4 regions of the Streptomyces sp. NPDC028991 genome follow, and region 2 is predicted to be linked to each of the others. Evidence: riboswitches for the same ligand, from Rfam matches in the RefSeq annotation. Region 2 holds a riboswitch; each other region holds the start of a gene.
The links. A riboswitch is a leader RNA that binds a small molecule or an ion and turns the genes downstream of it on or off. The one in region 2 is predicted to bind cobalamin.
Positions count from the first base shown of each region.

Region 1 (6,946 bases), on a different contig from region 2:
GAGGGCGTAGCGGACGGCCGCGTCCAGGTCGCGCCACTCGGTCTCGCCGAAGTGGTGGAGGCCGTCGGGCGAGGGCGGGGCACCGACGTCGCCGCGGTAGGCGAGGGCGAGCACCGGGACGTGCCGGCGGCGCAGGGGCGCCATGAAGTTCATGGCCTGTTCGCGGGTGGCACCCAGGCCGTGTACGGCGATGATCCAGGTCGGGCGGGAGCCGGGCAGGAACCAGGCCGGGAGCGGGCCGAGTTCGCCGGGGACCTCGACGTCGGTGTATTCGAGGTCGAGGGCGGTGCCCGGGTTCCCGACGTACAGGTTCGGGGTGAGCCAGGCCCGGTCGCCGGCCGTGAGGGTGCCGTGCGTGACGCGTTCGAGGCGGCGGACGACCGTGTCGGCGCCGTGCTCGGCCGTGCCGAGGACCGGGCCGACCACGGCGTGCGAGCCGTCACCGGCGAGGCCGTACCGGCCGGGGCGCAGTGCGGCCAGATCCCGGGTGAGGGTAATCTGCCCGGCGGCGGTGCCGTGCACGGTGAGCCGGGGTTCGGTGGGCAGGGGCCGGCCGGGAGCCGCCTTGAGCGCGGCGTCGCTGGCGAGCCGGCCGGCGGCGACGCTCGCTGCACCGGCCGCCAGGGCTGCGGTGACGGCGGCGGCCGTTGCTGTGACAGTGCGCATGGGGCCAGTCTCCTGGTGGAGTCCTAGGGCGGCCAGTGGGCGGGCGGCGGGGGGTGACGAGTCCCCGCCGGTCGCCCGGTCGGGCCCGGAGCCATGAGTCGGTCCCGCTGCCGGTACCCGCGAAGCCGCGCGGTACGCGCTTCGCGGGTCGCGGGTTCCGTCGGCGGGGGCCCCGGCCACGCGGTGCGCGGGGGGCGCGGGACCCGCGCACCGCCCCCCTCGCATCGCCGCAGCACCTCCGCATCGCCCCAGCCCGCGCGCCAGGCGCGGCACCCGACACCCGGCACGGCCCCGCGGGCGCCCCTTCATGAGCCCCGTTGCCCGTACCCCCGCAGGCGTTCGGTGACATCCGTCAGCTGGTCGGCCGTCAGCAGGGACGGGGTGCGGCCCGGTACCGAGGAGGCCGTCAGCCAGAGGCGGGACATCCACTCCAGCTGGGCGGTGCGGTCGTAGGCCTGGTCGAGGGAGGCGCCGTAGGTGAGCGTGCCGTGGTTCTGGAGGAGGCAGCCGGTGCGGCCGGCGAGGGCGTCGAGCATGGTGCGGGCCAGTTCGTCGGTTCCGTAGGCCGCGTAGGGGGCGACCCGGACGGGGCCGCCGAGGGCGGCGGTCATGTAGTGGACCGGCGGGAGTTCGGCGACGAGGAGCGAGACCGCCGTCGCGTGCACGGCGTGGGTGTGGACGACGGCGCGGGCGTCGGTGGCGCGGTACACCGCGAGGTGCATGGGCAGTTCGCTGGTCGGGACCAGCGTGCCGAGCACCTGCCGCCCGTCGAGGTCGACGCCGGTGATGTCGCCGGGGGCCAAACGGTCGTAGGGCACACCCGAAGGGGTGACCAGCACCGTGTCGTCCACCCGCACCGAGACGTTGCCGGAGGTGCCGACCACCAACCCCTCCGCCACCGTCCGACGGGCCGTCGAGACGAGTGCCTCCCAGGCCCCTTCCTCGTCGGCTCCGCCCACCCGTCCGACCCGCGAATACGTCACAGTCACCGTCTCCCCTCGGGCATTTCAAGGCCCTCGCGTCCCGCCGTCGACCGGCTTCGCGGCGATCCTGCCAGGCGCGTCTCCGGAGAGCGTCGGACCGGGCACGCAGAGGGAGGCGGAGACACCGGTTCCGGTCACCGTGGCGCCCTGCTCAGTTCATCTTCCGTTCACTCTGGTTACCTACGTTCGTCCAGCCAATGACCTCGAACGATTGCCTGGGTAAATGGAAAGCTTCTCGCTGATCCTCGCGATTGTGGTAGTAACCGCACTCGCGTTCGATTTCACGAACGGTTTCCACGACACCGCGAACGCGATGGCAACGACCATTTCGACCGGTGCGCTCAAGCCCAAGGTGGCGGTGGCGATGTCCGCCGTCCTCAACCTTGTCGGCGCCTTCCTCTCGGTGGAGGTCGCCAACACGATCTCCAAGGGTCTCGTCGACGAGACCGGCATCCGTCCCGAGGTCATCTTCGCCGCCCTGGTGGGCGCGATCCTCTGGAACCTGCTGACCTGGCTGGTCGGGCTCCCGTCCAGTTCCTCGCACGCCCTCATGGGCGGTCTGATCGGTGCCGCGGTCGCTTCGGCGGGTGTCGGCGCGGTCAACGGCGACGCGCTCGTCACCAAGGTGCTGATCCCGGCGATCGCCGCCCCGCTCGTCGCGGGCCTCGCGGCGCTGCTCGGCGCACGGCTGACGTACAGGCTCGGCCGCAAGGCCGACGGCAAGGCCGCCGCCAAGGGCTACCGCGCCGGGCAGATCGCCTCCGCCGGGCTGGTCTCGCTGGCCCACGGCACCAACGACGCCCAGAAGACGATGGGCATCATCACCCTCGCCCTGGTCGCCGGCGGCGCCCTCGCCCCCGACTCCGACCCGCCCATGTGGGTCATCCTGTCCGCGGGCATCGCCATCGCGCTCGGCACCTACCTCGGCGGCTGGCGCATCATCCGCACCATGGGCAAGGGCCTGACCGACCTCCAGCCGCAGCAGGGCTTCGCCGCCCAGACCAGCGCCGCCACGGTCATCCTGGCCTCCTCCCACCTCGGCTTCTCCCTCTCCACCACGCACTCGGTCTCCGGCGCGGTGATGGGCGCGGGCCTCGGCCGCAAGGGCGGCGTGGTGCGCTGGTCCACGGCCACCCGGATGTTCGTCGCCTGGGGTCTGACCCTGCCGGCCGCGGCCCTGGTCGCCGCGATCGCCGAGTGGGTCTGCGGCCTCGGTGACTGGGGCACCGCACTCGTCGCGGTCTTCCTGGTCGCCTCCAGTGCCGCCATCTGGAAGCTCTCCCGGCGCGAGGTCGTCGACCACACCAACGTCGTCGACGAGCCCGAGCAGGCCGGTGTGGTGACCACGGCGATGGCCGCCGTGTCCCCGCCCCCGGCGGGCGTGACCGAGGACCTGGCCGCGGCCGGCGCCCCGGGGTCCGCGTCCGACTCCAAGGCCTCCTCGGCCACCACCTCTGTCTGAGCCCGCGCCCCGGGTACGAAGGAAAGCGAATTCCATGAGCATCGACTGGGCAGCTCTCGGCTCCGTCTTCGGGGTCAGCCTCGTGGCCACCGTGGCCCTGGTGGGCCTGTTCACCCTCGGCATCGTCGGCCTCTCCCGTCAGGAGCGGGCGGCCGCCCAGGGCGGCTCCGCGGCCCTCGCGGTCACCGGCGCGTACGCCTGCTTCGCGGCCTGTGCGGCGGCGGTGGCGTACGGCATCTACCTGATCGTCGCCTGACCCTCGGCGCACCCCCTTGAGGCGGGGCGCGGGACGGACTCCAACCGTCCCGCGCCCCGCCTTCTTCTCGCGCCGGTGCACACCCCCCGTGTGTGGGGCTTCGCACACTCCCCCTTCGCAGGTCAACGCCAGGTTGACGGGTGTTCGCGGGCCGTGGTGGACTTCCGGAGCCAATACGGCGGCAGGAGAGGAAGCCCGGTGCGAATCCGGCGCGGTCCCGCCACTGTGAACGGGGTGCAGACCCCGGAAGCCAGGAACTCTCACCGCCGGTCTCTTCCAACCAGGGCGCGGACACCCTGAGTGAGGACATATCGCCATGCACGGCTGCGGTTCCACGCACAGCGGTCCCGGGTACACCGGTTCCGGGCACACCAGCGACACGCTCCCCCGCCCCGCGGCCGGTTGAGCCGTGCGCGCCGAACGCGTCTTCGCGTACGGCGCCGCCGCCGGCCTTCTCGGTGACCTCCTCCTCGGCGATCCGCGCCGCGGACACCCGGTCGCCGCGTTCGGCCGTGCCGCCGGCGCCGTGGAACGGGTGCTGTGGCGTGACCACCGGGGCTGGGGCGCGCTGCACACCGCCGTGTGCGCCGGTGGCGCCGCCGCCCTGGGAACCGTCACCGCCCGCGCCGTACGCCGTTCCCCCGCCGCCTCCGTCGCGCTGACCGGAGCCGCCACCTGGGCCGTCGTCGGCGGCACCTCACTCGCGCGCGAGGCCCGCGCCGTCGGCCGGGCCCTGGACTCCGGGGACGTCGAGGCGGCCCGCGCACGGCTGCCGCACCTGTGCGGGCGGGACCCGCAGGCGCTGGACGCCGACGGGATCGCCCGGGCCGTCGTGGAGTCCGTCGCCGAGAACACCTCGGACGCGGTGGTGGGCGCCCTGGTGTGGGGCGCCGTGGCCTCAGTGCCCGGGCTGCTCGGCTTCCGGGCCGTGAACACCCTGGACGCCATGGTCGGCCACAAGTCCGCCAGGTACCGGCGGTACGGCTGGGCCTCGGCCCGGCTCGACGACCTCGCGGGCTGGCCGGGCGCCCGCCTGACCGCCGTCCTGACCGTCGTGGCCGGCGGCGACCCGCGCGGCGCCGTACGGGCCTGGCGCGCGGATGCCGCACGGCACCCGAGCCCCAACGCCGGTCCCGTGGAGGCGTCGTTCGCGGGCGCCCTGGGCGTACGGCTCGGCGGAACGCTCTCCTACGGCGGGCGGGTGGAGCACCGGCCCGTCCTCAACGGCACGGCGGGACGGGCCGTCCGGGCCGGCTCCGGCGACATCGACCGGGCCGTCCGGCTCTCCCGGCGCGTGGGCTGGCTGGCGCTCGGCGTGTGCGCGGGCGCCCGGCTGTTCGCGCGCGGGGCCGTCAGGAAGGGGCGTACGACATGAGCGGTCGCCTCCTCGAGAAGGGACCTACGTCATGAACGGTGGCCTCCTCGTCGCCGGAACCACCTCGGACGCGGGCAAGAGCGTCGTCACCGCCGGGATCTGCCGCTGGCTGGTGCGCCAGGGCGTCAAGGTCGCGCCCTTCAAGGCGCAGAACATGTCGCTGAACTCCTTCGTGACCCGCGAGGGCGCCGAGATCGGGCGGGCGCAGGCCATGCAGGCCCAGGCGTGCCGCGTGGAACCCACCGCGCTGATGAACCCGGTGCTGCTCAAACCGGGCGGTGAGCGCAGCAGCCAGGTCGTGCTGCTCGGCAAGCCGGTCGGTGAGATGAGCGCCCGCGGCTACCACGGCGGGCGGCAGCGGCAGTTGCTCGGCACGGTGCTGGACTGTCTGGCCGAGCTGAGGGGCACGTATGACGCGGTGATCTGTGAGGGGGCGGGCAGTCCGGCCGAGATCAACCTGCGTCGGACCGACATCGTGAACATGGGGATCGCCCGGGGCGCCGGGCTGCCCGTGCTGGTGGTGGGCGACATCGACCGGGGCGGGGTCTTCGCCTCGTTCTTCGGGACGGTGGCGCTGCTCGCGCCCGAGGACCAGGCGCTGGTCGCCGGGTTCCTGGTGAACAAGTTCCGGGGCGACGTCTCCCTGCTGGAACCCGGCCTCGACATGCTCCACCGCCTCACCGGGCGGCGCACGTACGGCGTCCTGCCCTTCCGGCACGGGCTCGGCATCGACGAGGAGGACGGGCTGCGCGTCTCCCTGCGCGGGACGGTGCGCGAGTCGGTCGTCGCGCCGCCGGTCGGCGAGGACGTGCTGCGGGTCGCCGTCTGCGCGGTCCCGTTGATGTCCAACTTCACGGACGTGGACGCGCTCGCCGCCGAACCCGGTGTCGTGGTGCGCTTCGTGGACCGGCCGGAGGAGCTCGCCGACGCCGATCTCGTCGTCGTGCCGGGGACCCGCGGGACGGTCCGGGCGCTGGCGTGGCTGCGGGAGCGCGGGCTCGCGGACGCCCTCGCCCGCAGGGCCGCCGACGGCCGGCCCGTACTCGGCGTCTGCGGCGGGTTCCAGCTCCTGGGCGAGCACATCGAGGACGAGGTCGAGTCGCGCGCCGGACACGTGGACGGGCTCGGACTGCTGCCCGTGCGGGTGCGGTTCGCCCGCGAGAAGACCCTCACGCGGCCGGTGGGCGAGGCCTTCGGCGAGCGCGTCGAGGGGTACGAGATCCACCACGGGGTCGCGGAGGTCACCGGTGGGGAGCCCTTCCTGGACGGCTGCCGGGCCGGCCGGACCTGGGGCACCCACTGGCACGGTTCCCTGGAGTCGGACGGCTTCCGCCGGGCGTTCCTGCGCGAGGTGGCAGCCGCCGCGGGCCGCCGCTTCGTACCTGCCCCCGACACCTCCTTCGCCGCGCTGCGTGAGGAGCAGCTCGACCGGCTCGGCGACCTGATCGACCAGCACGCGGACACGGACGCGCTGTGGCGGCTCATCGAGTCCGGCGCGCCGCAAGGACTGCCCTTCATTCCACCGGGAGCGCCCGCATGAGCACAGTGTTGTTGTTGTCGACCGCCGACACGGACCTGCTGGCGGCCCGCGCGTCGGACGCCGCCTACCGGATCGGCAATCCGACCCGGGTCGACGTACGGGAGGAGCTGCCGGGGCTCGTCGAGGGCGCGGACGTCGCCGTCGTACGCCTGCTGGGCGGCAAGCGCGCCTGGGAGGACGGGCTCGCCGCGCTGAGGACCGCCGGCGTCCCGACCGTCCTGCTGGGCGGCGAGAGCGTGCCGGACGCGGAGCTGATGGCGGAGTCGTCGGTGCCGGCCGGCGTGGTGGCGGAGGCGCTGCGCTACCTCGTCGAGGGCGGGCCCGCGAACCTCACCCAGCTCGCCCGGTTCCTCTCCGACACGGTGCTGCTGACCGGCGAGGGCTTCGACGAGCCGGAGAAGATGCCGGAGTTCGGCGTGCACGGCGCCCGGGACGTCGTGGCGGGCCGGCCGACGGTCGGCGTGCTCTTCTACCGCGCCCACCAGCTCAGCGGCAACACCGCCTTCGTCGACACGCTGTGCGACGCGATCGAGGCGCACGGCGCCAACGCGCTGCCCGTGTACTGCGGTTCGCTGCGCGGCGCGGACCCCGGGCTGTACGAGTTGCTGGGCCGGACCGACGCCCTGGTCGCCACCGTCCTCGCGGCCGGCGGCACGCACGCCTC
Region 1 covers NZ_JBVHVP010000014.1:54,105-61,050, forward strand. The annotation lists gene ACZ4V1_RS24980 (alpha/beta hydrolase family protein) at 1-666, opposite strand, end outside; gene ACZ4V1_RS24985 (class II aldolase/adducin family protein) at 972-1,649, opposite strand; gene ACZ4V1_RS24990 (inorganic phosphate transporter) at 1,873-3,111, shown strand; gene ACZ4V1_RS24995 (hypothetical protein) at 3,146-3,367, shown strand; cobalamin riboswitch at 3,508-3,646, shown strand; gene ACZ4V1_RS25000 (cobalamin biosynthesis protein) at 3,777-4,742, shown strand; gene ACZ4V1_RS25005 (cobyric acid synthase) at 4,774-6,282, shown strand; gene cobN (cobaltochelatase subunit CobN) at 6,279-6,946, shown strand, end outside.
Region 1: another riboswitch for cobalamin. It lies ahead of ACZ4V1_RS25000 (cobalamin biosynthesis protein); the one in region 2 lies ahead of ACZ4V1_RS18500 (ABC transporter substrate-binding protein).

Region 2 (6,946 bases):
CACAGCATGGCGGTCATCAGAGGGATGCGGGCCAGTTCCTCCAGCCGGGTCCGGCGGACACCGTGCAGGAACGCCCGGACGTGACGGTCGGCGTCGGGCAGAGCGCGCAGACGTCTGTGCGCGTAGGTGCGCACGTCGTCGTCCGTGAAGGGCTCCAGCGTGAAGTGGTCGGCGGCGCGGGGCAGCCGGTCGAGTTCGCCGCCGGGCAGGGGGCGGGTCGCGACGAGGAACCGGTAGGGCGTGTCCGTCTGCACGGCTTCGCGGGCGAGGCGGTCGAGGAGGGACACCCGGGCCGTCCGGTCGGGCACCTCGTCAAGGCCGTCGACCATCACCAGCCACCGCGCGCCGAGACGCGGAGGGCGGCGGAAGAAGTCCTCGGTCAACACCTCGCGCAGCCCGAAGGGACCGTACTCCTCGGTCACCGCGTGCGCCAGGGCGGGCGCCAGCAGGGGCGCACCCACCAGGTCGCCGGCGCGGACCAGCACCGGGAAGGCGGGTGCCGGGGAGGCGGGGTCCGCCTCCGTCGTCAGCAGGTGCCGGGAGGCGGACAGCAGGTGCTGCCGCAGCAGCGTCGACTTGCCGTGGCCCGGTCCGGCCAGCAGGACCCGGATCGGTCCGTCGCCGGTGAAGACGTGTTCGGCGGCCGCGGGAGCCCGCGCGGCCCGGAGCGAGGTGCGCCGCGGCACGTAGACATCGGCCAGTGACGGCGCGTCGAGCTCCGGTGCCAGCCCGGGGTGCGGAAGTTGATCGGCTGCCGACCGGACGGCTCTCAGGTACGAGCCGAGCCGGTGCCCGGGGCCGCTCGTCCGCACGGCGCGGTGACCGTCCCCGGGCTCCGGCGCGGAAGCGTAGTACGTGATGCTGTCGGCGTGCCCGACCGCGAATCCTCCAGTGGTGGCCGAGACGACCATGTCTGCCGTGACGTGCGGGGCCTGACCGCCTCCGAGCCCGCTCAGCCCTGCTGCGGACCCGGCTGCGGAGGGGTTCCGACGGTGACGTCACGCATCTGCACCGCCGCCGCGGAACCGTGATCGGCCCGGATGTCCACGTTGCCGCGGATCGTCGGGCCGTCGGCGGGCGCCTCCGCTCCGTCCGCCGGGGCGTGTGTCTGCAGCAGGGCCCGCAGGATCTCGGCGGCCTCCTCGCGCTCGGAGGCGCTCAGATTCTCCAACGCCTGCTCGAAGCGGGCCTGCCAGGCGCCTTGCTGGCCGCTGCGCACGCCGGCCCGTTCGTCGTCCGGTACGGCTTCCAGCGCGGCCGCACTATGGTCGAGCCGTTCCAGCTCGACGCGCTCACGCTCCCCGTCGCCCCGGGCGAACCACCGCGCGACCGACTGCTGCAGGCCCTGCCAGGCGCTGGTCCCGGCCGCTTGGACGACCGCCGCGCCTCCGGCGGCGGCCAGCGCGGCCATACCCTCCGCCAACATCCAACCGCCCCCGTTCGTCACCGTGTTCGACATGCGAGACGGTAGTGCACCGCGCGGCACGTCACCTCGCGTTCCACCGGATTGACGTCGGGCGCGCGGTCCGCGCCGCTGAGCGGCGGCAGTTCTTTCCCGTGCGCGGACCACCCGCCGGCCCCTCGGGCTCATCGGCCGTCCGCCCGCCGACGCGGGCGGCGGTCTCACGCAGCCGGGTGTGGGCCGCGTCGTGGGTGTGCACGGGTGCCACCACATGGCCTCCCGCGACGGCACGGCCTCGTACGGCGGCTCCACCACGCGTACGCCGGCGAGCGGCGCCAGGAGCCGGGCCGGGCGCGCCTGGTCCAGGGCGATGCGGCGGGGCCTCGTCGACAACGCCGGTGGGGGGCGAAGAGGCCGCCGAGGCCGGCCCCGTTCATGCGGGGCGGGGGTGACGGACGCGGCTGAGGCACCGGCGGTCGTGCCCGGTTCCCGTCCTGCCTCCGGCTCTCCGTCCGTACGGTCAGGGGGCCGTACGCCGTCGCGGCGGCGTGATGGCGTACAGGTCGAGAATGTCCGGCAGGGGTGCCACGCCCGGCCCGCCCGCGCGTGCCCACGCGGCGATGTCCTCGGTCGCGTCCGGGTCGTTGACGAGCCCCAGCCAGACGGGCCGGGCACCGGCGGCGCGGCCTTCGGCGGAGGGCTGTACGACGATGACGTTGGCCTGGTCGCAGACGTCGAGGCAGTCGGAGACGCGTACCGGTGCCGCGGCGCGCAGGCGCTCGGTCTGGGCCGTGTGGTCGACGCCGGTCACTTTGGGGCTGCCGCAGCAGCAGTCGCGGCACACGACGATGCGGCACGGCACCGGGGCGGTGGCCGTTGCGGCCCTCGTGTCGTCCGTCGTTCGTCCGGCCGGCGTTGCGGGCATGCGGTGCCGTCCCTCTCTCCGGGGAGATCCGCCCCGGTGGTCCGTCGAGGTAGCGACCGCGTGAGTCTCCTGGCTCTCGGGTCAATGCTCGTCCCTGCCTTCCCACCCGTTGCCGGGCAGTGGCCTGTCGGGACTCGCTCGCCGATCACAGTGGCGGGACCGCGCCGGATTCGCACCGGCTTCCTCGTTCCGCCGTCGCCTTGTCGTCGGCCATCATCCCACCCCGGGACGCCGCACCGCCCGCCCGGTACCGGCCTTCGGTCCGACTCCTGGGCGTGAGGGGGCCGTCGCGGGCCGACGGGCCGGGCGGGCCAGCCGCAGAAGAGTGCGCTGCCACCCCCGTACCAGGCTGTCCGCGAGGCGTGCGGGAGGCTCGGGGCGTGCGGCCGGGTCCGCACGCCCTTTCGCCGTCGGCTCGGGGAAACGTAGGATCACCTGGTCATCGCCGCGACGGGAGACAGGAAGCCGGTGCGAATCCGGCACGGTCCCGCCACTGTGACCGGGGAGCGCCCCTCCGACACGCCACTGCGCCCCGCGCGGGAAGGCGGAGGGAACGTCGATCCGGGAGTCAGGACACTGGTCCGTCGCGGGCCCGATCCGAGGAGCGCGGACTCCAGGAGGCTTCACGTGTCCCAGCTGTTCACCCCTGCCCGCACGCGCGGGTTCCTTCGTGCCACGGCCGCCGCCATGGCTCTTTCGTCAGTACTGCTGACCACCGGCTGCGGTCCGTCCGACGAGGGCGGCGGGGACGCGAAGGCCACCACGGCCGTGCCCACCGGCTTCCCGGTCACCATCGACAACTGCGGCGTGAGGACGACGTACGACAGGCCGCCGTCACGGGTGGTCACCATCCACCAGCACCCGGCGGAACTCATGCTCGCCCTCGGCCTGAAGGACCGGATGGCCGGCACGGCCTTCCCCGACTCCGCCGTCCTGCCCGAGCTGAAGAAGGACTACGAGGCGATCCCCGAGCTGGCGGAGAAGGAACCGTCGTTCGAGACGGTCCTGGACGCCGAACCCGATCTCGTCTACGGCGGTTACGGCAGCGCCTTCGCCGAGAACGAGGGCCGGTCCCGCAAGGCGTTCGCCGACGCCGGCATCGACACCTACCTCAACCGCGAGTACTGCGGCGAGAAGCGGGTGACGATGCGGGACACCTACGACGAGATCCGCGCCATCGGCAGGATCTTCGGTGTCCCGGACCGGGCCGACAGGCTGGTCACCGACCTCGAGGACCGCGTCGGCAAGGCCGCCGCCGAGGTCGCGGGCGAGCCAGAGGTGCCCGTCTTCCTCTACGACAGCGGCGACAAGAGCGCGTTCACCGCGGGCGGCAAGAGCCTGGGCACCGAGCTGATCCGGCTGGCCGGCGGCGAGAACGTCTTCGCCGACCTCGACGACGTCTTCGGCGACGTCTCCTGGGAGCAAGTCGTCGAGCGCAGGCCGGAGGTCATCGCCATCTACGACTACGCGGGCGCCGGAAGCGTCGAGGAGAAGAAGAGGTTCCTGCTCTCCCAACCCGCGCTCGCCGACGTGCCCGCCGTCAGGAACAAGCGGTTCGTCGTCCTGCCGCTGACCGCCACCCTGGTAGGAATCCGCTCGGCCTACGCGGTCGACGACCTGGCCCGCGGACTGCACCCCGAGAGCTTCCGGTGACCCAGGCCGCCACCGACACGTCCACCGAACGGACGGCTCAACGGTGGAAGACGACCGAGCCAGGGGCGGGCCGTACGGGGTTGGCGGTCACGCTGCTCGTACTCACCACCCTGCTCGTCGTCTCCGCCACGGCGGGCCTCGCGATCGGCTCCGTCCGGGTGCCGCCCGGCGAGGTGTGGGGCATCGTGACGCACGCGCTGGGTGCCGACTGGCAGGAGCCCGGCTGGTCGCGGGCCCGGGAGACCATCGTGGTGGACGTGCGGGCGCCGCGGGTACTGCTCGGTGCGGTCACCGGCGCCGGCCTGGCGGTGGTCGGCACCGCGCTACAGGCCCTGGTGCGCAACCCGCTCGCAGAGCCGTACCTGCTTGGCGTCTCCTCGGGGGCGTCCCTCGGCGCGGTCGCCGTGATCGTCTTCGGGGTCACCCTCTTCGGGCCGGTCTCCCTGTCGGTGGCCGCCTTCGTGGGCGCCCTGGGCGCGCTCCTGCTCGTGTACGCCACCGCGCGCACCGGCGGACGCATCACCTCGTCGCGGCTCGTGCTGTCCGGAGTGGCGATCGCGGCGGTGCTCACCGCGGTGCTCAATCTGCTGCTGCTCACCACCGACCGGGGCAACGAGGCCCGCGCGGTCCTCGCCTGGACCCTCGGCGGCCTCGGCGGGGTCAACTGGGGCACCCTGTGGCTGCCGGGCGCGGCCCTGCTGCTCGGCGTCGGCGTCCTCATGGCCCAGGCGCGCAACCTGAACCTGCTGCTGGCCGGCGAGGAGGCGGCCACCACCATGGGACTGGACGTGGCCCGCTTCCGCGCCCGCCTGTTCGTCCTGCTCTCCCTCGTCACCGGCGTACTGGTCGCGGCGGCCGGACCGATCGGCTTCGTCGGCCTGATGATGCCCCACATCGTGCGCCTGTTCGTCGGCGGCGACCACCGCCGGGTCCTGCCGACGGCGGCACTCGGCGGAGCGGTCTTCCTCATCTGGGCGGACATCGCCGCACGGACGATCGCCGCGCCGACGGAGATACCCGTCGGCGTGCTCACGGCCCTGTGCGGCGGGCCGTTCTTCCTGTGGCTGATGCGCCGGGACGCCCGGCGCGGCACCGACCGAGGAGTGGCATGACCGCGACCGAACTGAGCGTCGACGGCGTCACGCTCACCGCCGGAGCGCGCCACCTGGTGCGCGACGTGTCCCTGACCGCCCGCCCGGGCGAGACCATCGGCCTCGTCGGTCCCAACGGCAGCGGCAAGTCCAGCCTCCTGCGCACCGTCTACCGTGTCCTGCGCCCGGACGCCGGTCAGGTCCGGGTCGACGGAGGCGACGCCTGGTCATTGCCGGTGCGGCAACTGGCCCGCACCGTGGCCGCGGTGGTCCAGGACTCGGCGGCCGACTTCGATCTCGCCGTCCGGGAGGTCGTCGCCATGGGCCGCACCCCGCACAAACGGCTCCTCGCCGGCGACACCCCCGAGGACGCCGGGCTCATCGACTCCGCGCTCCTGGCGGTCGACGCCGTCCACCTGGCCGACCGCCCCTTCGACCGGCTCTCCGGCGGCGAACGCCAGCGCGTCCTCATCGCCCGCGCCCTCGCCCAACGGCCCACCCTCCTCGTCCTCGACGAACCCACCAACCACCTCGACGTCCGCCACCAACTGTCGGTGCTCGGCACCCTGCGCCGTCTGCCCACGACCGTGCTGCTCGCCCTGCACGATCTCAACCTGGCCGCCTACTACTGCGACCGCCTCTACGTCCTGCACGCCGGCGAGGTCACCGCCTCCGGCCCGCCGGCCGAGATACTCACCCCGCGGCTCCTGGCCGAGGTCTACGGAGTGGCGGCGGAGGTCGCCACCCATCCGCGCACGGGCGCCCCGCAGGTGACGTTCCTCCCCGAAGAGCCACGCGGCTGAAGGACCACCCGATGGTGGTGCCCGTGCCCGTCCGCGCCACCTGGGAAGGGCCGCGGCGGGTGGCCGACGCCTCAAGGGCGCCGGGCTGCCGGTACCGGGTCGCATGCCGCGCACCGGCGGCAAGGCAGCCGCGGGGCCCGTACGCCGCTCAGCGGCCGCAAGGGTCGCCCGAGGGAAACGGCGAACGAGTGCGCGCCGCCCGGTTCACGAGCCGCCGGGCAATGCACGCTCCGGCGTGACAGTCCGGAGCTGGACAGCGGGCCCCTGGCCGGTGAACAACGCCCATGACACCACGGCCGGCGGCACGGCCGGCGGCACGAGCGGTTCACCCGGTCGGCGGCACGAGCGGCGGCACGAGCGGCGGCACGAGCGGTTCACCCGGTCGGCGAGGGGCTTTCCTCGTAGGCGGGCACCTGTGCCTGAATGTTGAAGGTGGTCGTGCCGGCCTTCTCGAACCGCATGGTGAACTTCATGAAGTCGCCGCCCCTGATCTGCCGGTTCACGTCGCGCAGCACCAGGTGCGTCCTGTCCCGCTCCAGTTGGACGAGCCGGCCCACCGGGAGGTCGACCCCGCCGGTCAGCACCTTGCCGTCGGAGTCCACCAAGTCCACCGAGGCCGCGGCCGGCGTCTCGGCGCCCACGAGCTTGTCGGCCTCGTCGCCCTTGTTGTAGAGCCACACGTAGGCGGGGACGTCGTCTCCGGGCTGCCACGGACCGTCCTGCGGTTCAGCCACGTGCGCGTACCGGATCATCAGATCGCCGACACGGCCGTTCTGGCCCGGCGCCTCCCAGTCCGGCAGGGAGAACTCGTCGTCCCCACCGCATCCGCTCGCGGTCATGGCCAGGACGAGCGCACCTGTGACAAGAGCACACCGCCCGCGCACCGCGGAGAGGGATGTCATGGTCGCTCCTTTCACCACCCGATGTTCCCACCCTGGGTACCCACATCGTCCGGGGCAAAGGGAGCGGGGCCAATCGTGTTCGGAGGATGCCCTGCGGCACCGTGCGCGTATCGGTGGTCCGGGCAGACGCGCACCACCATTTCGCACGGACGGGAAGATGATTGACACGC
Region 2 covers NZ_JBVHVP010000008.1:87,311-94,256, forward strand. The annotation lists gene ACZ4V1_RS18480 (NACHT domain-containing protein) at 1-911, opposite strand, end outside; gene ACZ4V1_RS18485 (hypothetical protein) at 953-1,411, opposite strand; partial or broken gene ACZ4V1_RS18490 (hypothetical protein) at 1,488-1,786, opposite strand; gene ACZ4V1_RS18495 ((2Fe-2S) ferredoxin domain-containing protein) at 1,923-2,327, opposite strand; cobalamin riboswitch at 2,390-2,538, opposite strand; cobalamin riboswitch at 2,749-2,926, shown strand; gene ACZ4V1_RS18500 (ABC transporter substrate-binding protein) at 3,015-3,980, shown strand; gene ACZ4V1_RS18505 (FecCD family ABC transporter permease) at 3,977-5,092, shown strand; gene ACZ4V1_RS18510 (ABC transporter ATP-binding protein) at 5,089-5,874, shown strand; gene ACZ4V1_RS18515 (copper chaperone PCu(A)C) at 6,249-6,776, opposite strand.

Region 3 (6,946 bases), on a different contig from region 2:
CAAGGACTTCATCAGGCCGGACGCCACCCCGGCCCAGGAGACCAAGGTCTCCAAGCTGGTGTCCCTGATGGTGAAGGTGGGCGCGCTGGTCTTCGTCCTCGGCATGGACAAGACGGTCGCGATCAACTTCCAGCTGCTCGGCGGCATCTGGATCCTGCAGACCTTCCCGGCCCTGGTCGGCGGCCTGTTCACCCGCTGGTTCCACCGCTGGGCGCTGCTCGGCGGCTGGGCGGTCGGCATGATCTACGGCACGGTCGCCGCGTACGGTGTCGCCTCGCCGACGCAGAAGCACTTCGGCGGCTCCTCGAAGGAGATCCCGGGCATCGGCGAGATCGGCTACATCGGCCTCACCGCCTTCGTGCTGAACATCCTGGTCACCGTGGTCCTGACCTTCGTCATGCGGGCGGTCAAGGCCCCCGACGGCGTCGACGAGACGAAGCCGGGCGACTACACGGCGGACGCGGGCGACCCGGGCGTCGAGGTGGAGCTGCCGCCGGCCACGGCGGGCACCTCGCACTGACCCCTGGCAAGCGGCGGGCCGTCGGAGAAATCCGGCGGCCCGTTGTCGTACCCGTCGGGCACACTCGGCCGCATGGACTTCGTGATCCGGCAGGCGGCAACGGACGAGTACGACGCCCTCGGTGAGATCACCGCGCAGGCCTATCTGCGGGACGGCCTCCTCGACTTCGGGGAGAGCGACGCGTACCTCGGCGAGCTGAGGAACGTGGCCAAGCGTGCGGCGGGCGCCGAGGTGCTGGTCGCCGCGGCGGACGGCCGGGTGCTCGGCGGCGTGACCTTCGTGCCGTCCGGTGGCCCCATGGCCGACATCGCCCGGCCCGGCGAGGCCGAGATACGGATGCTCGCCGTCGCCCGCGAGGCACGCGGACGCGGGGTGGGCGAGGCCCTCGTACGGACCTGCGTCGACCGTGCCCGGGCCGTCGAGGGCTGTGCGCGCGTCGTGCTGTCGACCCAGCGCACCATGCGCACCGCCCACCGCCTCTACGAACGGCTGGGCTTCGTCCGCACCCCCGGCCGCGACTGGAACCCGCTGCCGGAGCTCGACGACATCACCCTGCTCACCTATGAGCTGACGCTCTGAAACCAGCGCGGCCCCTTCAGGAGCCCACCGCGACACAACATGTGGGGGTGCTCACCGAGCACGGCACAAGATGTATGCTCATGCTCGCTGTCGCCGCAGGGGAATCCGGTGCGAATCCGGAACTGTCCCGCAACGGTGTACTTGTGCGTGTTCGCGTGTCCGTCGTATCTGCGTGAGCGCGCACTGGCTTCAGTCCGAGGACCTGCCGACAGTGCGCCCGTACCGTCCCGGTCCGGGTGCCTGACGTCCGGGCCTCGTGGAGTGGGCCGGTGGACGCGACGCCGCGTGCGCTCGTGAGCTGCCCCGCCCTCCCCCAGGCCCCGTGCCGAGCGAGGGAGTGCCCCACGTGACCATCGCGCCAGCCGACCCGGTTTCAGCGGCCCCGGTGACGAGTTCAGCGGCCCCGGTGTCCGCCGAGGAGCCCGACGGGCCCGGTGCCGCGTTGCTGCGGACCCTGACCGAGCTGACCGCCGATCTCCCCGACGCCGACCCGGGCCGGGTCGCCGCCGCCGCGCTGCGCGGCCGGTCCGCCCGTGCGGACGGGTCGGAGCTGCGGGAGCTCGCCACGGAGGCGGCGGCCGGGCTCATCTCGGAGGACCCGGTCTACTCCAGGCTGGCCGCCCGGCTGCTGACCATCGCCATCCGCGCCGAGGCCGCCTCGCAGGGCGTCACCTCCTTCACCGAGTCGGTCGCCACCGGCCACCGCGAGGGCCTGATCGCCGACCGCACCGCCGAGTTCGCCCGGCTGCACGCGGACCGGCTGGACGCGCTGGTCAACCCGGCCGCCGACGACCGCTTCGGCTACTTCGGGCTGCGCACCCTGTACAGCCGCTACCTGCTCCGGCACCCGATCACCCGCAAGGTCGTCGAGACGCCCCAGCACTTCATGCTGCGGGTGGCCGCCGGCCTCGCCGAGGACGACACCACGCGTTCGGTCGACGAGGTGGCCGCGCTCTACGGGCTGATGAGCCGCCTCGACTACCTCCCCTCCTCCCCCACCCTGTTCAACTCCGGCACCCGGCACGCCCAGATGTCGTCCTGCTACCTCCTGGACTCGCCCAGGGACGAGCTGGACTCCCTCTACGACCGCCTCCACCAGGTCGCCCGCCTCTCCAAGCACGCGGGCGGCATCGGCATCGCCTACTCCCGCGTCCGCGCCCGGGGTTCGCTGATCCGCGGCACCAACGGGCACTCCAACGGCATCGTCCCGTTCCTGAAGACGCTGGACGCCTCGGTCGCCGCCGTGAACCAGGGCGGCCGGCGCAAGGGCGCGGCGGCGGTCTACCTGGAGACCTGGCACGCGGACATCGAGGAGTTCCTGGAGCTGCGGGACAACACCGGTGAGGACGCCCGCCGCACGCACAATCTCAACCTGGCGCACTGGATCCCCGACGAGTTCATGCGCCGGGTGGACGCCGACGGGCAGTGGTCGCTGTTCTCGCCCGTGGACGTGCCCGAGCTGACCGACCTGTGGGGCGCGGAGTTCGACGCGGCCTACCGCGAGGCGGAGGAGGCCGGCCTCGCCCGCAAGACCCTGCCCGCCCGTGAGCTGTACGGCCGCATGATGCGCACCCTCGCGCAGACCGGCAACGGCTGGATGACCTTCAAGGACACCGCCAACCGCACCGCCAACCAGACGGCGGAGCCCGGTCACGTCGTCCACTCCTCCAACCTCTGCACCGAGATCCTGGAGGTCACCGACGACGGGGAGACGGCGGTCTGCAACCTGGGCTCGGTGAACCTGAGCGCCTTCGTGGACCCGGCCTCCCAGGACATCGACTGGGAGCGTCTGGACGACACCGTCCGCACGGCCGTCACCTTCCTGGACCGGGTCGTCGACATCAACTTCTACCCGACCGAGCAGGCGGGCCGCTCCAACGCCCGCTGGCGCCCGGTCGGCCTCGGCGCGATGGGCCTCCAGGACGTCTTCTTCCAGCTGCGTCTGCCCTTCGACTCGCCGGAGGCCAAGGCCCTCTCCACCCGCATCGCCGAGCGGATCATGCTCGCCGCGTACGAGACCTCCGCCCACCTCGCGGAACGGAACGGCCCGCTGCCGGCCTGGGAGAAGACCCGTACGGCCCGGGGTGTGCTGCACCCCGACCACTACGGTGTCGAGCCCGCCTGGCCGGAGCGCTGGGCGGCGCTTCGCGAGCGCATGGCCACGACCGGGCTGCGCAACTCCCTGCTCCTGGCCATCGCGCCGACCGCCACCATCGCCTCCATCGCGGGCGCCTACGAGTGCATCGAGCCGCAGGTCTCCAACCTGTTCAAGCGCGAGACGCTGTCCGGTGAGTTCCTCCAGGTCAACTCGTACCTGGTGAAGGACCTCAAGCGGCTCGGCGTGTGGGACGCCCGTACCCGCGAGGCGCTGCGCGAGGCGGGCGGCTCGGTACAGGGGTTCTCCTGGATCCCCGAGGACGTCCGCGCGCTGTACCGCACCGCCTGGGAGATCCCGCAGCGCGGCCTGATCGACATGGCCGCCGCCCGCACCCCGTACCTCGACCAGGCCCAGTCCCTGAACCTCTTCCTGGAGACGCCGACCATCGGGAAACTCTCCTCGATGTACGCGTACGCCTGGAAGCGGGGCCTGAAGACCACGTACTACCTGCGCTCGCGCCCGGCGACCCGTATCGCCCGCGCGGCAGCCCGGGCCACCGTCCCCGCGCAGGCCACCCCGGACCCCGATGCGGTCGCCTGCTCCCTGGAAAACCCCGAGTCCTGCGAGGCCTGCCAGTAATGACCGAGAACACCAAGAACCTGCTCGACCCTGGCTTCGAGCTGACCCTCCGCCCCATGCGCTACCCCGACTTCTACGAGCGCTACCGGGACGCCATCAAGAACACCTGGCACGTGGAGGAGGTCGACCTCCACTCGGACGTCGCCGACCTGGCGAAGCTCAGCCCCATGGAGCAGCACCTGATCGGCCGGCTGGTGGCCTTCTTCGCCACCGGCGACTCGATCGTCGCGAACAACCTGGTGCTGACCCTCTACAAGCACATCAACTCGCCCGAGGCCCGGCTGTACCTGTCCCGCCAGCTCTTCGAGGAGGCCGTCCACGTCCAGTTCTATCTGACGCTGCTGGACACCTACCTGCCCGACCCGGAGGACCGCGCCGCCGCCTTCGCGGCCGTGGAGAGCATCCCGTCCATCCGCGAGAAGGCGGAGTTCTGCTTCAAGTGGATGGACTCGGTGGAGTCGATCGACCGCCTGGAGACCAAGGCCGACCGCCGCCGCTTCCTGCTCAATCTCATCTGCTTCGCCGCGTGCATCGAGGGCCTGTTCTTCTACGGCGCCTTCGCCTACGTCTACTGGTTCCGGAGCCGGGGTCTGCTGCACGGCCTGGCCACCGGCACCAACTGGGTGTTCCGGGACGAGACGATGCACATGTCCTTCGCCTTCGACGTCGTCGACACCGTGCGCAAGGAGGAGCCGGAGCTGTTCGACGACGCCCTCCAGCAGGAGGTCACCGGCATGCTGAGGGAGGCCGTCGAGGCCGAGCTGCAGTTCGCGCGCGACCTGTGCGGTGACGGCCTCCCGGGCATGAACACCGACTCGATGCGGCAGTACCTGGAGTGCGTGGCCGATCAGCGCCTGACGCGTCTCGGCTTCGCCCCGGTGTACGGCTCCGAGAACCCCTTCTCCTTCATGGAGCTCCAGGGCGTTCAGGAGCTGACCAACTTCTTCGAGCGGCGCCCCTCGGCGTACCAGGTGGCGGTGGAGGGCACCGTCGACCTGTCCGAGGACTTCTGAGTCCTCGGAGCCTGCCGAGTCTCCTTGCCCGTCCCCGCCCCCTCCTGGGCCTCCCTGAGCTGACGGTCGATGCGCCGGTCGCGCACGATGCCGATCACCGACGGGAGGACCATGAGGAACAGGAGTCCGAAGGTCACGAGCATTCCGATCAGGGCTTCTATCTGGTTTCCGGTCATGTCACCACTGTCGCGCCCCAGACTCCTTACCGGGAGTGGCAGGACTGCCGTAGGGCCTCGATTTCCTGCCACTTCCCAGGCACAATGGCGGGCATGCTGCAGAACGTGGCCGCCGTCCTGCTGGACGGCGCGCATCCCTTCGAACTCGGCGTGGTCTGCGAGGTCTTCGGCATCGACCGGAGCGACGAGGGACTGCCGGGGTACGACTTCGCGGTGGTCTCCGCCGAGGGCCCGGAGCTGAGCACCCATGTCGGCGGGCTCTCCGTCTCCACGCCGTACGGGCTCGACCGGCTGGAGGAGGCCGACCTGATCACCGTGCCGGCGGGGAGCGACTACGTCCGCCGGGAGTACCCGCCCGAGCTGCTGGAGGCCCTGCGGCGGGCGGTGGACCGGGGCGCGCGCGTGCTCAGCGTGTGCTCCGGGGTGTTCGTGCTGGCGGCCGCCGGGCTGCTGGACGGGCGGCGGTGCGCGGTGCACTGGCACCATGCGGCCGAGCTGGCCCGGCAGTACCCCCGGGTGGCCGTCTCGCCCGACGTGCTCTACGTCGACGAGGATCCGGTGTTCACCAGCGCCGGCACGGCCGCCGGCATCGACGCCTGTCTGCACATCGTCCGCAAGGAACAGGGCACGGACGTCGCCAACAGGATCGCCCGGCGCATGGTCGTACCGCCGCACCGGGACGGCGGTCAGGCGCAGTACATCGAACGGCCGCTGCCGCGCTCCTCCTGCGACACCGTCGGCGAGGTGCTGGCCTGGATGGAACAGCACCTCGACGAGGAGGTCACCGTCGAGCAGCTCGCTGCGCGGGCGCACATGTCCCCGCGCACCTTCGCCCGCCGCTTCCAGCAGGAGACGGGTACGACTCCCTACCGCTGGATCCTGCGCCAGCGCGTACTGCTGGCCCAGCGTCTGCTGGAGGCGACGGACGAGACGATGGACGCGATCGCGTGGCGCACCGGCTTCGGTACGGCGGCGGCCCTGAGGCACCAGTTCGCCAGGGCCCTGGGCACCACTCCGCACGCCTACCGGCGCACCTTCCGGGGCCCGGAGGCCGCCGCCTGAGCCCCGGCACCGCGCCGCTCACCGCGTGACGGGCCTGACCAGCAGGTCGTGCGGACGGAGCGTGATGCCCACGCGGACCGCGTCGTTCGAACCCGCCACCTGCTCGAACCGGTACTTGGTGGCGAGCGCCGCCGTGATCAGCGTGAGCTGCGCCATGGAGAAATGATCACTGGGGCACTTGCGATTGCCCACACTGAACGGCTTCATGGCGTACTTCGGCACGTCCGCCGCACGGTCCGGAAGCCAACGGTCCGGGTCGAACTTCAGGTTGTCCCCGTACGACTTCGGATCGCGTTGGATTGCGAACGGACTGTAGATGATGTCCGACCCGGCCGGAATGCGATAGCCACCGAGTTCGGTCTCGACCACCGCGCGCCGCGTCAATACCCATACGGCGGGACGCAAACGCATGGCCTCCACGATGACATTGCCGGTGTGCGTGAGCTTGCGGACGTCCTGGAATGCCACGGGACGGCCGCCGGTGACCGCTTCGACTTCGTCGCGTATGCGGTCGGCATGTTCCGGGTGTTCGGCAAGTGCCTGCAGCAACCACATGATCGTGGAGGCGATGGTTTCACTGCCTGGGGTGAGTATGGCGACGACCTGGTCGTGGATCTCCTGTTCCCCGATGGGGTCACCGTTGTCGTCCTTTGCCTCCAGCAATGCTGTCAGCAAATCGTCCGGCTTTTGACCGGATGTGCGTCGCTCGGCGATGATCTCGTCCACCAGGAGGTGCAAATCGGCCAGCGCGTTGTTGAATTCGCGGTTGGCCGGCAGCGGCAGCCGGTAGAGCGGTCCGAGCGGGACCACCATGCGCCGGTACATGCCCCGGAAGACGGTGGCGAGCGCGACACACAGC
Region 3 covers NZ_JBVHVP010000010.1:177,350-184,295, forward strand. The annotation lists gene mctP (monocarboxylate uptake permease MctP) at 1-520, shown strand, start outside; gene ACZ4V1_RS21375 (GNAT family N-acetyltransferase) at 593-1,099, shown strand; cobalamin riboswitch at 1,174-1,323, shown strand; gene ACZ4V1_RS21380 (ribonucleoside-diphosphate reductase subunit alpha) at 1,446-3,836, shown strand; gene ACZ4V1_RS21385 (ribonucleotide-diphosphate reductase subunit beta) at 3,836-4,849, shown strand; gene ACZ4V1_RS21390 (GlxA family transcriptional regulator) at 5,119-6,087, shown strand; gene ACZ4V1_RS21395 (bifunctional albaflavenone monooxygenase/terpene synthase) at 6,106-6,946, opposite strand, start outside.
Region 3: another riboswitch for cobalamin. It lies ahead of ACZ4V1_RS21380 (ribonucleoside-diphosphate reductase subunit alpha); the one in region 2 lies ahead of ACZ4V1_RS18500 (ABC transporter substrate-binding protein).

Region 4 (6,946 bases), on a different contig from region 2:
CGGCTGGGGCGCCGGTCCGGTCGCCGCGGCCGTCGTCGCGGTCACCGGCCTGGCGGCCTTCGTGTGGTGGGAGCTGCGCCACCCGCACCCCATGCTGGACGTGCGCAGGTTCCTGCTGCGCCCCTTCAGCGGCTCGATGCTCGCCGTGCTGTTCTTCTTCTTCGGCACCTACGGCGCCATCTACTACGCCACGCAGTTCCTGCAGTTCGTGCTCGGCTACGGCGCCCTGGAGACCGGCGTACGGCTGCTGCCGCTGGCCGGGGCCGTGTTCGTCGGCGCCGCGGTGACCGGGAAGCTGACCCCGAAGCTGGGCGTCAAGGCGATGGTGGGCTCCGGCATGGTGATCGGCACCGTCGGGGTCTTCCTGCTGGCCCTCGTCGAGAAGGACTCCACCTACGCCGACTTCCTGGCCCCGATGCTGCTGCTCGGCCTCGCGATCGGGCTGAGCGTGTCCCCGGCCACCGACACCATCATGGGCTCCTTCCCGGAGAGCGAACTGGGTGTCGGCGGCGGTGCCAACGACACCGCGCTGGAACTCGGCGGCTCGCTCGGCATAGCCGTGCTGGGCTCCCTGCTCGGCACCGCCTACCGGGACGAACTCGCCGACCTGGTCGGAGGCCGGCTCCCGGCGGACGCGCTCGACACCGCCCAGGACTCCGTGGGCGGCGGACTGGCCGTCGCCGAGCGGCTCGCCACGAACCCCGCCGCCGGACCGCAGCAGGCCGAGGCCCTCGCCGACGCCGTGAACCAGGCCTTCGCCCACGGCGTCGCCACGACCAGCCTCGTCGGCGGGATCATCATGGCCGCCGGCACCCTGATCGTCCTCGCCGTCCTTCCCGGCCGCCGCGGCACCCGGCAGGGGCGGGAGGAGAAGCCGGCCGGGGAACGGGACGCGGAGTACAGCGACTCGGCCGGGTGAGTCGGAGCCGCCCCGCCCGGCGCTCCTTCAGCCGGTCAGGGCGGCCAGTTCCTCCGCCGTACGGGGGCCCGTCGCCCCGTCCGCCAACAGGCCCTGCGCGCGCAGCAGCCGGGCCGCCGCGACGCCCCACGGCAGGCGCAGCCCGGCCTGCCGCAGCAGTTCGGCGCGGGCCAGCGTCGGGGCCGTCGGGCCGGTGTGCACACCGGCCGGGGTGAGCAGGGCGGCGTCATCGGACCAGCGCAGGGCGAGGTCGACGTCGTGGGTGGCCATCACCACGGTGGTGCCGCCCGCGCGGAGCCGGTCGAGGGTGGCCAGCAGCCGTTCCTGGCCGTCCGGGTCCAGTCCGGCGGTGGGTTCGTCCAGGATCAGCACCCGGGGCCGCATCGCAACGGCTCCGGCGATCGCGGTCCGCTTGCGCTGCCCGTACGACAGCAGGTGGGTGGGCCGGTCGGCGAGCGCCGTGATGTCCAGGGCGGTGAGCGCCTCCTCGACCCGGGACCGGACCTCCGTGTCGGACAGGCCCAGGTTCAGCGGGCCGAAGGACACGTCCTGGGCCACCGACGCCGCGAACAGCTGGTCGTCCGGGTCCTGCACCACCAGCTGCACCGTGGTCCGCAACCGGGTCAGCCCCTTGCGGTCGTACGTCACCCGCTCACCGCCCACCGCCAACGTCCCCGCACGTGGCCGGAGTCCGCCGCTGAGCAGCCGCATCAGCGTGGTCTTGCCGCTGCCGTTGCGGCCCAGCAGCGCGAGCGCACGCCCCTCGCACACCGCGAAGTCCAGGCCGACGAGCACGTCCGGTCCCTCCTCGTACGCGAAGGACGCGCCCCGCAGCGCGACCAGGGCCGCCTTTGACGCCTCCGGCCCCGTCGCCTCCGGCCCCGTCGATTCCGCTCCCGTCGATTCGGCCACCGTCGGCTCCGCTCCCGTCGATTCCGCTCTCGCCGGCTCCGATCCCATCGATTCCGGTTCCGGTTCCGATTCCGACTCCGTCGACTCGCTCACGACAGGTGCCTTTCCAGTACGAGGGTGAGCGCGGCCAGCGCCGTCAGCAGTGCGACGCTCGCCGCCGTGAAGGGCACCGAAACGCGGGCCTCGGGCACCAGGACGCGCAGGGTGCCGTCGTAGCCGCGCCCCGCCAGACCGGTCTGGAGCCGCGCCGCCCGGTCGAAGGCCCGCACGAACGCCGTCGCTCCCAGCCCGCCGAGCGAACGCCAGGCGGCGGCCCGGGTGGTGTGGCCCAGCCGTGCGGCCTGCGCCTGCCTGACCCGGTGCACGGAGTCCAGCAGCAGGAAGCTCATGCGGTACGTCACCAGCGCCACGTCGACGACCGGCGCGGGCACCCCGGCCCGCACCAGGCGGGGCAGCAGATCCGACATCGGCGTGGTGAACGCGAACAGCAGCACTCCGAGGGAGGCCGCCGAGGTGCGCAGCAGAAGTTCACCGGCGCGCACCGGGCCGCCGTCCGCCGCCGTCAGGAACCCGCCCGGGCCACCGACCTGTACCAGCAGCGGCAGCGCCCCGGTCACGCAGAAGCCCAGCGGAACGCGGTACGCCCGCCACAGCCGACGTCCGGGCACCCGCGCCGCGCCGAGGAGCACGGCGAGCGCCGTCACCAGGACCAGCGCCGCGCCGGGCCAGGGCGGCAGCGAGATCGCGAGCACGGTCAGGCCCAGTCCGAGCACGGCCTTGTCCACCGGATGGCGACGGCGCCAGCGACTGCTGTGCGCCGCCGCGTCGATCGGCAGCACTCAGTCGCCCGCGGGAACGTCGCCCGCGGGAACGTCGCCCGCCGGGACGTCCCGCAGCGCTGCCGCTGCCCGCTCCTCGCCCTGTCGCCGGCCCCGGCGCAGCCCGAAGTAGTAGGCCAGCACGCCCGCGCCGATCGCGGCCTGCACGGCGAACAGCGCCGACTCGATCTCCCCGGACGGCGGCTCGTACAGCGGCGAGAACCAAGGCTCGTAGTCCGGCTCGATCTCCGTGATCGCCGTCTCCGCCTCGGCATCGGCGCCGGCGAACGGCTCCTCCTTGTGGTCGCCGAGACCCAGCACCAGCGGCAGCACCGCGAGCGCGGCCACGACGAGCAGCAGCAGGGCGTTGATCTTCGCGTTGCGGCTCATCGGGCCACCGCCTCCCGCTCGCCGGACGTGGTCTTGCCGGACTTGGCCGACAGAACGCCCAGCCGGGTCAGTTCACCCTTGCTGGACTGCACCAGCAGTCGCATCACGACCACCGTGAGCAGCCCCTCGCTCACCGCGAGCGGAACCTGCGTGACGGCGAAGATGGACCCGAACTTGCCGAGCGCGCCCAGGAACCCGCTGCCCGGGTCCGGGAACGCCAGCGCCAGTTGCACGCTGGTGACGCAGTACGTGGACAGGTCGGCGACGAACGCCCCGAAGAACACCGCGACCATCAGCGGCACGTCGTAGCGGCGCAGCAGCCGGTATACGGCGTATCCGGCCCAGGGGCCGACGATCGCCATCGAGAAGACGTTGGCGCCGAGGGTGGTCAGCCCGCCGTGCGCCAGCAGCAGTGCCTGGAAGAGCAGGGTGATGGTGCCCAGTACCGCCATGATCGGCGGACGGAAGAGGATGGCGCCCAGACCGGTGCCGGTCGGGTGCGAACAACTCCCGGTGACGGACGGCAGTTTCAGGGCCGACAGGACGAACGTGAAGGCCCCGGCGGCGCCGAGGAGCAGGGTGCTCTCCGGATGCTCCCTGACCTCACGGGTGAGTGAACGGACTCCGTGTACGACGAACGGCGCGGACGCGACACCCCAGGCGATCGCGTGCGCCGGTGGCAGAAAGCCCTCGGCTATGTGCATGGCTCAGCAGACCCTCTCCAGCACCTCGTGGATGGACGACGCGCCTTGGCCGGTCTCCTGGCTTACGGGTACCACCGCCCGTGCTCCGCCTTCCCGGGTCACAAGAACCCAGTGGCTGCCCGTGAGGGCCGGAGCCGGACTTCCCGATTCACAGTGGCGAGGGCCGCACCGGCATCACACCGGATTTCCCGTTCACCAAGGCGTGGCGACAGTAGTGCTCCCTCGAGGGTGGTGACAAGCGGGCCTCCGGTCCGGCCGGGCGTGCCGCCGCTCCCGCGGACAGACCCCGGGGCTGCGGAAACGGCCGCCGGCGCCGCTCCTCGCCCGGACGGGGCACTCGCGTCAGCCCGGCCGGCCCCGGCCCGTCCGCCGGACCACCACGTCGCGCATCCGCTGGGTGAGCGCGGTCGCGGCGGCGGTGAGGAACACGAAGCTGTAGACGATCTGCAGGACCGTCACGACCCGCGCGGCCTGGCCCCGCGGCGTGATGTCCCCGTAGCCGACCGTGGCGAGCGTCACCACGGTGAAGTACAGCGCGTCGACGCGGGTGCCCAGGCCGGTGAACTCGCCCGGCTGCTTGGCGAGGGCGTAGTACGTCGCCGAGAAGACGTGCACGGAGAGGACGATGAGCAGGGTGATGACCACACCGGGCCGGGTGTCCGGGCGTTCGAGGAGGACATGGCGGATCTGCCTCAGCAGCAGCGCCGCCACGGCGGTCAGCATCAGGGCGAACAGCAGCCAGCTCAGCAGGGGCCGCTGCGGGCCCAGGTGGTCCAGGGGAAGCAGGAAGTAGGCCACGACCACGCCCCCCGCGACGCCGGCCCGCATCAGCCAGGGCCGGGCCGCGCGCCAGGCGGTCCGGGGCCGGCTGCCGCCCGTGCGGCCCCCGCGCTCGTGGGTGGCGCGGCGCTCGGTCACCGTCCCGTCTCCGCGGCCGGGCCCGACGCCGGTGCCGATGCGGACGCCGGTTCCGGTGCGGTCCGGCGTACCAGCTGGGTGACGACGAAGGCGACGACCGACGCGGTGACGATCAGCGGCATCTGGTCGTACGCGTCCGCGCCGGTCAGCAACACCGCCAGCACCGAGCTGGCCAGCGGCAGCCCGGTCACCGCGGCCGACGCGGCGGAGATACCCAGGGCGAGGGCCGGGGCCGCGCCGAAGCCGGGGAGGCCGGAGCAGGCCATGGCCGTCGCCGTGCCCAGCAGTACGGCCGGGAAGATCGGGCCCCCGCGCAGGCTGCCCAGCGCGATGCCCCAGGCCAGCCCCTTGCAGGCCACGAGCGCGATCAGGGCGCCCACGGACCAGGCGTGCGGATGCGCGGCGAGCTGGGCCAGGGTGGCCTGCCCGGACAGTGCCGCCTCCGCCGGGGAACGGCCGGTGATCAGGGCGTACGCGGTGAGGCAGACGCCGACCGCCGTGGCGCAGGCGACGGTGCGTACGGCGGTGCGGTGCCGTGTCCAGGAGACGGTGCGGTAACCCAGCTCGCGGGCGAACGTGACCAGTACGGCGATCAGCGCCGCCGTGGGGACGCCCCACAGGAAGTCGCCCGCGTCCGGGTTGGCGCCCGGCGGCACGTCGTGCAGGGCCAGCGCGCCGATCCTCAGGCCGGTCCACTCACCGAAACCGGTGAAGACCAGGGCGCCCGCCGCACTGGCCAGCAGACAGGGCAGCAGCAGGGCGACCAGCTGCGCCCCGCCGAGCCCGGCCCCCTCGATGAGCAGCACCGCCGCCACCACCGGGCCGCCGAGGATGGTGGAGATCGCGGCGGTGGAGCCCGCCGTGGCCAGGATCGCGCCCGCCCGCGGGTCCCCGGCCGCGCCCGCCCGCCGCACCGCCAGCAGCGCGAGCCCGCTGCCGACGGCCATCAGCGGAGCCTCCGGTCCCAGCACCACGCCGAGCGGCAGCGTGGCGAGGGCCGCCAGGACGGCGCCGGGCAGCGCGCGCGGGCCGACGGGCGCGCCGCCCAGCCCGTTGACCGGCAGATGGCCGCCGCCGCCCGGCATCCGGGTCACGATCGGCGCCAGGATCAGCCCCGCCAGCACCAGTGCGGGCAGCGGCCACCACCAGGGCGGGGCGTCGTAACCGGCGGCCTCCGGCAGCGACGTCCACACCCAGTGCTGGAACTCGTGCTGGAGACCGACGAAGAAGAAGCAGGCCAGCGCGATGGGGACGCCCAGCAGTACACACAGCAGCAACAACCGCAGATAGCCGGGGCTGAGCAGGGTGCGCCGCAGGGACTGCTCGGCCCGGGCCGGCACCGCGTTCGCCGGCGGGGGCTGAGTCGTCACGGGCCCTCCTCGGTCCACCTCGCCCCTCGGCACCTGGTCCGACGGTCCGTCGCGCGCGTTCGCATGTGCGCCTCAGTAAACGTGAGGCGCGCGAGGGGCGCACCCGCACGATTCCGTTGCGGACGACCGTGCGCTCCGGCACGACCGAACCCGGATCACCCGTTCGGCGGGCCCACATGGCCGGGCGGGGCGGGTGCCCGCAGGCTCGGAGTGACCTGTCGGCGCCCCGGGGTGCCGGTGGGCGCAGTCCCGTACGGGGACCCGCAGAAAGGACTCCGCTCATGAGCCAGCACGCCGCACCTTCTCCCGGCACGCCGTCCCACGGCGCCGACGGACCGCGGCCCCCGCGATCGGCGGACCGCGCCGGCGGCTGGGTGACCGGCGGCGTCGTCTTCGCGGGCGTACTGATGCTGCTGAACGGCGCCCTCGCCGTCCTGCAGGGCATCGCGGCCATCGCCGAGGACGACGTGTACGCCCGCGTGGGCAGCTACGTCTACGAACTCAGCCTCACCGGCTGGGGCGTCATCCACGTCATCCTGGGCGCCCTGGTGCTCGCCACCGGTTACGGCCTGCTCAAGGACATGGCCTGGGCGCGCTTCGCGGGCATCGTCCTGGCCTCGCTGAGCCTCGTCGCCCAGTTCCTCTTCCTGCCGTACGCGCCCGTCTGGGCCGTGATCATGATGGCGATCGACGTGTTCGTGATCTGGGCGCTGGCCAGCCGCCAGGAGCAGGCGGACCACGCCGGCCGACGGGTCTGAGCACCGCGTGCCGACGGGCCTGAGCACCGCGAGCGTACCGACGCCCCGCCGAGCACCGGCGGGGCGTCGGTGCGCCTGGCGCCGGACCCTGGGCTCGGTGGCGTCGCGGGCCGCGGGCCGCGGGCCGGTGCTCGGCGGGGCGTCGGTGATGGCGTAG
Region 4 covers NZ_JBVHVP010000011.1:40,865-47,810, forward strand. The annotation lists gene ACZ4V1_RS21830 (MFS transporter) at 1-919, shown strand, start outside; gene ACZ4V1_RS21835 (ATP-binding cassette domain-containing protein) at 947-1,762, opposite strand; gene cbiQ (cobalt ECF transporter T component CbiQ) at 1,921-2,670, opposite strand; gene ACZ4V1_RS21845 (energy-coupling factor ABC transporter substrate-binding protein) at 2,671-3,039, opposite strand; gene ACZ4V1_RS21850 (energy-coupling factor ABC transporter permease) at 3,036-3,743, opposite strand; cobalamin riboswitch at 3,774-3,958, opposite strand; gene ACZ4V1_RS21855 (potassium channel family protein) at 4,086-4,571, opposite strand; gene ACZ4V1_RS21860 (chloride channel protein) at 4,658-6,031, opposite strand; gene ACZ4V1_RS21865 (DUF7144 family membrane protein) at 6,313-6,789, shown strand.
Region 4: another riboswitch for cobalamin. It lies ahead of ACZ4V1_RS21850 (energy-coupling factor ABC transporter permease); the one in region 2 lies ahead of ACZ4V1_RS18500 (ABC transporter substrate-binding protein).